One region of the Rhodococcus sp. OK302 genome, then DNA from elsewhere that is predicted to be linked to it. Evidence: riboswitches for the same ligand, from Rfam matches in the RefSeq annotation. Region 1 holds a riboswitch; each other region holds the start of a gene.
What was found. Region 1 has a riboswitch for S-adenosylmethionine ahead of BDB13_RS01425 (hypothetical protein). Riboswitches for the same ligand answer to the same signal wherever they lie in the genome.
Positions count from the first base shown of each region.

Region 2: it holds a riboswitch for S-adenosylmethionine, as region 1 does, so the genes downstream of both, BDB13_RS10445 (amino acid ABC transporter permease) here and BDB13_RS01425 (hypothetical protein) in region 1, are expected to answer to the same signal.
Region 3: it holds a riboswitch for S-adenosylmethionine, as region 1 does, so the genes downstream of both, BDB13_RS06700 (aminotransferase class V-fold PLP-dependent enzyme) here and BDB13_RS01425 (hypothetical protein) in region 1, are expected to answer to the same signal.
Region 4: it holds a riboswitch for S-adenosylmethionine, as region 1 does, so the genes downstream of both, BDB13_RS02500 (hypothetical protein) here and BDB13_RS01425 (hypothetical protein) in region 1, are expected to answer to the same signal.

Region 1 covers NZ_NPJZ01000001.1:307,687-309,875, forward strand. Annotated here, with positions in the region: gene BDB13_RS01420 (TrpB-like pyridoxal phosphate-dependent enzyme) at 1-507, shown strand, start outside; gene BDB13_RS01425 (hypothetical protein) at 557-1,003, opposite strand; SAM riboswitch class IV at 1,037-1,150, opposite strand; gene BDB13_RS01430 (hypothetical protein) at 1,183-2,189, opposite strand, start outside.
Region 2 covers NZ_NPJZ01000001.1:2,239,106-2,241,294, reverse strand. Annotated here, with positions in the region: gene BDB13_RS10450 (amino acid ABC transporter ATP-binding protein) at 1-193, opposite strand, end outside; gene BDB13_RS10445 (amino acid ABC transporter permease) at 190-1,164, opposite strand; SAM riboswitch class I at 1,337-1,431, opposite strand; gene BDB13_RS10440 (sulfite exporter TauE/SafE family protein) at 1,633-2,189, shown strand, end outside.
Region 3 covers NZ_NPJZ01000001.1:1,479,658-1,481,846, forward strand. Annotated here, with positions in the region: gene BDB13_RS06690 (hypothetical protein) at 1-362, opposite strand, end outside; gene BDB13_RS06695 (VOC family protein) at 450-803, shown strand; SAM riboswitch class IV at 949-1,063, shown strand; gene BDB13_RS06700 (aminotransferase class V-fold PLP-dependent enzyme) at 1,117-2,189, shown strand, end outside.
Region 4 covers NZ_NPJZ01000001.1:557,425-559,613, forward strand. Annotated here, with positions in the region: gene BDB13_RS02495 (DUF3293 domain-containing protein) at 1-803, shown strand, start outside; SAM riboswitch class IV at 1,189-1,301, shown strand; gene BDB13_RS02500 (hypothetical protein) at 1,338-2,189, shown strand, end outside.

The DNA of each region.
Region 1 (2,189 bases):
GACATCGTGTTCGGTTGCGCTGGTGGAGGTTCCAACCTGGCTGGTCTGACATTCCCGTTCCTCGGACGCAATCTGCGTGAGGGCACCAAGACTCGCCTGGTCGCCTGCGAGCCGTCAGCGTGCCCGTCCTTGACCGAGGGTGAGTACCGCTACGACTTCGGTGACGTTGCCGGTCTGACGCCGCTGCTCAAGATGCACACGTTGGGGAAGGATTTTGTTCCCCCGGCCATCCACGCCGGCGGCCTGCGGTACCACGGCATGTCGCCGATGGTCTCGCACGCTGTCAACCTCGGTTTGATGGACGCCATTGCAGTTGGCCAGGACGAGGCACTGCAGGCCGGGCTGGTATTTGCCCGCGCCGAAGGCATCATCCCCGCACCGGAATCGACTCACGCCGTCGCCGGGGCAATTGCCCACGCACGCAACGCGACCGAGCCGGAGGTGATCGTGATCGGGTTGTCCGGCAACGGTCAGCTGGATCTGCCCGCGTACTCGCAGTACGTCTGACGAACCGGTGTCGGTACCTCCCGTTCCCGGGAGGTACCGATACCGCCGGTCACGCCGCAGTACGCACTCTGCGAGCTTGATCGAGAAGTAACGCATGCAACGGGTGAAATGAACTGGCCGGACTGATTTCAACGATCGAGCCGTCCGACAGCGACCTTCTGAGTGCGCCGACCTTGACACCGTTTCTCGTGAGCGCCCGGATCTCCTGAAGACCACTGCGGGTGGGGGCAACCTCGTACTCGTACCTGCTGGGATCGAAAAGATCTCTGTGCCAGACGGTTTCCTCTCCGAGGACTGTGACGCCGGCCGTTTCATCGCGTGCAACGGTATCCACGGTGAAGACAATTTTGCCCCGAGAATCCTTGTGCGACTGCGGAAATCCCACTACCAGGACGCGCCCTCCCCCGGCAACGATCAAGTCACCCGGGACCAAGGTTGCTGGATCGAGCAACTCTTCGGGACTCAACTCAGCGTGATCAAACACATTTTCGCTCATTACGAACTCCTGCGGCTTGGCCCGCCGCGGACGGGGGCGCTCTTGCCCGTACCGGTCGGTGCGGACCGCTTCGTCATCCGAACCACCCCGGAACGCCAGTGGGGTTGGTGTGCGGCCAGTCGGAGCTTGGCACCGCATCTCGTGAAGCTGACCCAAGGGTACATCAAAGTTTCGACATGTCACATCTTTTGAGTACCGACCAAGTTCCCGCGGGCGCGGGCCGGCCGCGCAATGAGCTCGAGAGCAAGTAGGGCCAGTACGGTAATGAGCACTGTCACCGCCACCACGACCCCGGACGGATATCGCCAGAAAATCAATACGGCTACAGCAATCGCAACAAACAAAACTCGAAGCGCCACACTGTATTTAGCGCACATCACCTCGATGGCACGGGGCTCACGATCCGCACTCGGAGACCTTACCGAGTCGACAGCCTTGCTGAACCCGCGGCGCACGGCACTGGCCGACGCCGAGTGACCGGTGAGGTAGCCGACCACCGCGATGACAATGGCGAGAATGAATACAGCGCGCAGGCTGGTCTTGAGCGGCAAGAGAAGCGTGTCGATGAGTACCGCCGCCGCTTGAGGTGAGAGGACATCCGACGGAATATCGTCCAGATACACCGCCCGCCCGATGCTCAGTGCTATCGCCAGGAGCGCCATCGCCACGGCAATACTGACGCCGACCAAGGCCAGAGCGCGTCGACGCGACCCGGCCGGTGCGCACCAGATTGCCCCCGCGGCAGCAATCAGAATCAACCACGGCAACACAGCCGACGCTTTGTCCAGAGCTGACACCACCCGCTGCGCCTTGACCAGGTTCGGTGATTCGAAAATCACGAACGTCTTGTTCACGTCCGGAATCTTGTCGGCAAAGGCAAACCCACGATCGGTGAGTACCGTGCTGGCCCTTTCGATGATCGGTGCAAGCGAGATACTGACCTCGCCCTGATCATTGATCTGAATTCCAGCTCTTGTATCGCCGGTCAACACGGCCGTCAACGATTGGTGGGCCTGTTTGTTCGCCTCGATCCACAGCGTTTCGAACTGATCCGAGGCCACCAACGATCCCACCGTCTGATGGATGAACGATTTCGCTTGACCCGCAATCACGGGCGCGAGCCCCACAACTACCGGGGGCACACGCTCCGCATTCTCGGTCAGAGACGTCAACGCGTCCGCGGTCA
Region 2 (2,189 bases), 1.9 Mb from region 1:
CGACCTTCTCGAGATGATTGAGAGTGCGCAGCAGTGTGGACTTGCCGGAACCGGACGGCCCGAGGATGACCGTCACCTCGCCCTTGCGGACCAGGAGGTCAACTCCGGCAAGCACTTCCAAGGCGCCGAATGACTTATGGATCCCACGCGCTTCAACGGCATACGCCGCATTGTCGATCAGTTCTGCAGTCATCGCGTAGCACCTCTCGGAATGTCGAGACGCGCATCGCGAATCTCTTCGAACTTGTTGCGCACCTTCTGCAAAGGGGTCAACGGGAGAGCACGTGCCGACCCACGGGCGTAGTGCCTCTCGACGTAGTACTGGCCGATGGACAGCAGTGTGGTGAGAATGATGTACCAGATGGTTGCGACCATCAGCAGTGGAACCACTCGGCCGTTGCGCCCGAAGATGACCTGCACCTGATAGAACAGCTCGGCGATCGCCATGGTCGAGACGATGGACGTGCCCTTGAAAAGTCCGATCACTTCATTGGCAGCGTTGGGAAGTATCGCCCGCATCGCCTGCGGCAGAATGATTTTGAAGAACTGTCGACTGCGAGGTATACCGAGAGAATGGGCCGCTTCGATCTGTCCGTGATCTACCGAGATGATGCCGGATCGGATGATCTCCGCCGAGTACGCAGCCTGGTGTAGTGCCAAACCTATTACTGCTGCAGTGAATCCACCGATTACACCACTGACCTGGAACGTGAAGAACTCCGGGCCGAACGGTATTCCGAGAGAAAGCGTCTGGTAGAGGTACGTGATGTTGAACCAGAAGAGCAACTGCACGATCAGCGGAATCGAGCGGAACGCCCAGATGTAGGTCCAGGCGATCACCTGCAGTACAGGATTCTTCGACAGTCGGCCGAGCGCCAGGAAGACACCGAGGCCGAACCCGAGGAACGTTCCCCACAACGTCAGCTTGATCGTCATCCACAGCGCAGCCAGCACCGATTTCGCGGTGAAGTACTGGGCGAATGTCGGCCAGTCCCAGCCCGGATTGACAACAAGTCCGTGAATGAACTGGGCAAGAAGAACGAGCACGATCGCGCTGATCACCCACCGAAACGGATGCCAGGTTCGAGCGACTACAAGCTCCGAATCCGGGAGTTTCTGTTCGGCTACCGACTCGTCGGGACGGACATCAGTGGGTGCGCTCACTGCGCGCTACCTGGCGGTATGGACATCACAAATAGGCCTTTCGGGAAGGGGGAACGCAACTGCGCGGGGGCGGAAGGTGATCGAGAGTCAGAGACAGTGGCACGAAGCCGTGCGGCACAGGTCGATATGACGCCGACTGTGTGGCGCGTGCGAAGTGGAACCCATGTGATGCCTTCCATCGGTCCTGGCGGTAGCACCCGCTCCCGAAGGTTCGGTGGGTTGCTGCGACGTCGACGAGCCAGGTCTCTCGGTCGCTCTGGATGGTGAGCAAAGACTAGACGCAGAATTCGCCGTCGTCAAATGTTGTATTTCCCTGCGTTGCAAGGGAAATGCAATCGGCCGGGGGTTGAATTCGCACTGATTTCAACACTGTCCGAAGATCAAAACACGGTGTTGACTGGAAGAGCCGAAACTGCGGTACCGAGCCACCGAGCGGTCCCCGATCAGCCCTGCCGTACCGTCTGCAACGTGAGTGGACTCGACGCATTTATCATCCTGCTGGCCGGCGTAGGTGCGGGCGCAATCAACGCCGTCGTGGGAAGCGGAACCCTGATTACCTTCCCGACGCTCGTTGCATTCGGCATGCCTCCGGTAACCGCGACGATGTCCAATGCCGTCGGACTGGTTGCCGGCGGGGTGTCGGGAACCTGGGGATATCGACGCGAACTGTCGGGGCAATGGGATCGACTGCGCTGGCAGATTCCGGCGTCATTTGCGGGCGCTGTTCTGGGATCCTGGCTGCTACTGCATCTCCCCGAGAAACTGTTCGAAACAATCGTTCCGATTTTGCTGATCCTCGCTCTGGCACTGGTTGTTCTGCAGCCACGTATCCAGGCCTGGGCGAAGAAGCGCTCCACTGCCGAAATGGAACTCTCGCCCACACGGCTGATGCTTCTGACCGGCGGAACGTTTGCGGTCGGCATCTACGGCGGGTATTTCACCGCCGCGCAAGGCATTCTTCTGATAGGCGTGATGGGTGCCATCCTGCCCGAAACCTTGCAGCGAATGAACGGCGCCAAAAACCT
Region 3 (2,189 bases), 1.2 Mb from region 1:
AGTTCTGCGGCATCTTTCAACCCGAGGCCGTTGTATTGCTCGCGCAGTGCCTTGACTGCCGGGATGCGTGAGTCGGTTGAGGCGATGGCTTTGCGTACGTCTTCGATCGGAATTTCCGACGGGTCGACGGTTGACGTCAGCCGACTGTTTCGCGGGTTGGGCATGTTCTTCCAAGACTGGACCGTCCTGATCGCGAATCCGACAGTCGCGAATACCCAAGCAGAGAGGCGCACCCAATTCCACACGGTGTGTTCCGAGATCACGGCATCAATGGTGGACGGGCCCAGAACTAGCAAGGCGGCCAATGTGACGGTGTGCATCCACCGTTCGGCGCGTCTGCTCTCGTACCATCGCTCCGCCATTATTCGATCGTCGCACGTGAAAGATGCTCGACACCTCGGAACGCACGGACGATGATCAAACGCATTCGCCGTAGACAGGAGAATTGCATGAGAGCGACACGCATAACCGCCAATCTCAGAGTGGATGACATCGAGGCTGCACAAGGTTTCTATACCGACTATCTCGGTTTGAGTACCGAGGAGTTCAATCTGGGGTGGGTGGCTCGGTACACGTCTCCAAGCAACGGGGAACACGTCCAGCTTGTAACGCGCGATGCAACCGCAACCGAAGACTCGGTTATCTCAGTCCACACGGATGACCTCGACGGTGCGTACGAAGAAGCTCGCAAACTCGGCTTCGAGATCGTGCACCCGATAACTACCGAAGAGTGGGGCGTTCGACGGTTCTTCGTTCGAGCACCGGACGGCAACGTCATCAACATCGTGAGCCATCGAGACTGAGGCCACCTCTGATCGGAAAAGTAAGAGTGGCAACGATATTCGGCCGCTTCGAACCTGGCCGGTAGGCGCATTGTCGTGCGGGGGATCCGGATGCGTCAATGCGAAAGGTTGACAAGGTTGGAAGTTCCTGCCATTCTCGTTGCCAGGTCACGAGTACCAGTGTTCAGCCCCGGCTTGCTGGTCGGCAACCCTCCTCCGCGGTGGGGTGCTCCGGGTGACGACCCGGCTGTATCCGAAAACGGATGCGGCAAGCGCGGGCTCTTCCGGGAACATCACCCGAAAAATGAGTCCTTGAACGTGAGGATTGTCTTCGATGACTGCTGTTTTGAGTGCCGAGATCTGTGCCACCGCCCCCATTGCCAAGGTTTCGGGTTCTGACCTGCAGGTTCCCCTCGTGCAGGGCGGCGAGTGTTCGTACGCAAACTTCGACTACGCAGCCAGCGCGCCGGCATTGGCCCAGGTCACGGACCGTATCGCAGAATTGCTCCCCACTTACGCCAGCGTCCACCGCGGCGCCGGATACGCATCGCGGATCTCCACACTGACGTACGAGAACGCACGCGAATCGGTTGCTCGCTTCGTGAACTGCGCCGACGACCAGGTTGTGGTCTTCACTCGCAACACCACTGATTCGCTGAACCTCCTGGCTCAGTCCGTTCCCGGCAGCACCGTTGTTCTCGACATCGAGCATCACGCAAATCTGTTGCCCTGGAACGATGCTCGCGTTGTTACCGCTGCCGATACCGTCGAAGAGACCATCGAGCGTCTCATTGCGGAACTGTGCACCAAGCCTGCTGCACTGCTGGCAATCACGGGCGCATCCAACGTGACCGGCGAGATCCTGCCGATCGCACGCCTGGCTGACATCGCCCACCGCTGCGGCGCGCGCATCCTCGTCGACGCAGCCCAGTTGGCACCCCACCGTCGTATCGATCTGCAGGAATGCGGCGTCGACTACATCGCCTTCTCCGGCCACAAGCTGTATGCACCGTTCGGTGCCGGCGTCCTGGTCGGCCGTCGCGACTGGCTCGATGAGGCAAAGCCTTACCTCGCCGGTGGCGGCGCTGTCCGTGAGGTGACGTTGGAGTCCACCGAGTGGGCCTGCGCTCCCGCCCGCCACGAGGCCGGTTCGCCCAACGTTCTTGGTGCCGGTGCTATTGCAGCTGCGTGCGACGCGTTGACCGCACTCGACTTCGATGTCATCGCCGAACACGAGAAGGCTCTGACCGCGCAGCTCACCGATGGTTTGGCTGCAATCGCGGGCGTCAACTTGCTCCGCCTGTGGGCCGACGCTCCCGACGCCGTCGGAATCGTCACCTTCACGGTCGACGGCTACGAAGCCGGCGAGGTTGCCGCGTTCCTGTCGGCAGAACACGGCATCGGCGT
Region 4 (2,189 bases), 250 kb from region 1:
CACGCAGCATCACGATCGATGACCGAACCGAAATGCCCACAGTTCTGTCGATCGATGTGTTCGACGACACCGCCGAGACCTTGATCGAAGCCAAAGTCGATGTCCGGCGTGAAACCCTGCGCACCGCACTCGGACAGATCCTTGACTACGCCCGGCACGTCCCGCACCAACACACAGCTCTCCTGCTACCCGAAGCGCCCACGGTGGACATGACTGCGCTGCTGTACGACCATGGCGTCGACATCATCACCCCAGTCGGCACGGTCGTCGACTCCGACGGAGTGATCACTGCAGTCGACTCGTTCACTATCAACAGAAGTCCACGATCACTGTCCGTCCTCGCTGCCGACGACCAACTCTGGAATGACTATTCGCAGGCCGCTATCGACCTTCACCTCCCCACCGGCACCATACGTATCACCCCGACCGACCCGGTCACGGACGGCGATCCCGGACACAAAATCATCGGTAGCGACATCCTTCCGGACGAACCGCTACACATCTTGGCCGCGTGCCACCCCGGCGAGGATCCCGAAAGTTCGACTGCCATCGCCCGATACCAGCAACTACGGGAACACCTGCACGCACGCGGATACACCATCTGGGATGCTACCGGCGGCAGTGCCGACCTCGAGTACAGCGAGCCGAGCATCGTCGTCTCAGGACTCTCCGACATCGGGGCCATGCAGATCGGAGCCGATTTCGGACAGGTCGCACTGTTTACCCTGACCAGGCACTATTTGACTCTCCAGGCCTGCACAAGCAGCCGCACCACGATTCGTCGCTACGCTCTCACCCGGTAACCGCTCGATTCAGCGCTCGGCCACGGACAGAACAACAATCCCCCCGCGGCTCCTGAATCTCCGGAGCAACTCCAATCCCACCAACAGCGCAAGGTCAACTTGTCGACGTATCAGTGGCGTGCCCAGTTTTTGCGAGGCTGTGTCACCGGAAGTACAAGGGTCACCGACAATGTTGACTCCGGATGTTGGGACGCTGTTGACCCATTTACATCCCCCGTTTGCACCCTTGTACACGTAGACGATGTTTTCTCCACTGTTCATGTCTTGCGCTCTTTCCGGTTTGATCTCTAGCCCTCGAGCATCTGACGACTCCAATCACCTTGCTCATAAACGAATTTCGCGAAAACGCCAAAACATGTCGGCGGTTTGTCATACACTTGAGTAGCTTCACGAGATGCGGTGCCAAGCTCCGACTTGCCGCACACCAACCCCAAGGCGTTTCCGGGGTGGTTCGGATGACGAAGCGGCCCCACCACCCGGTGGCGGCAAGAACGCCCCCGTCCGCGGCGGGCCTAACCGCAGGAGAATCGCCGCGTGAAGATCTACTACAGTCCCGAATACGTCGGCGCCGCCTACGGATTCGACACCACCCGCAAGGCGGCCTGGGTCGCGAATTCACTGACCAGCAGGCCGATCGACGGCGTCGAACTCCTCGCCCCTCCGTCACTGACTTCACACGATCTCGCACTCGTCCACGATGCCGACTACATCGAGGCCGTACAGACCGGCGAGCCGTCGTATCTGGCCGAATCTCAAGGGTTCGACTGGGATCCGGCCCTATGGCCGATGGTGCTTGCCTCCAACGGCGGCGTGCTCGCTGCAGCACGCAGCGCACTCGCCGATGGCATCTCTGGCTCGCTGTCCTCTGGGTTGCACCACGCCAAAGCTGATCGCGGAGACGGATTCTGCACATTCAACGGCCTGGTGATTGCAGCAAAAACTCTCCTCGACGAGGGCGTCGTCAAGTCGGTCCTGATTCTTGATCTCGATGCCCATTGCGGCGGCGGTACCGCGCAACTCATCGACCGTGACCCTCGAATCTGGCACGAGGACGTTTCGGTGGACTCGTTCGATCACTATGAAGGTCATTCAAACTCGGCACTGTGGGATGTCGACCAAGCCGACGAGTATCTGACTACCGTCAAACAAGCCGTGGCACAAGCTGATCGGATTGGCAGCTTTGATCTGTGCTTGTACAACGCGGGAATGGATCCCTATCAGGGATGCGACATCGGCGGATTGGAAGGGATCACTGAAGAAGTGCTCGCGCAACGTGAGCGCATCGTCTTCGACTGGTGCCGTCAGCATGGCCTGCCCATCGCATTTGTCCTTGCCGGCGGCTACATCGGGTCCAGGCTCGACGAAAGCGCACTCGTCGATCTACAC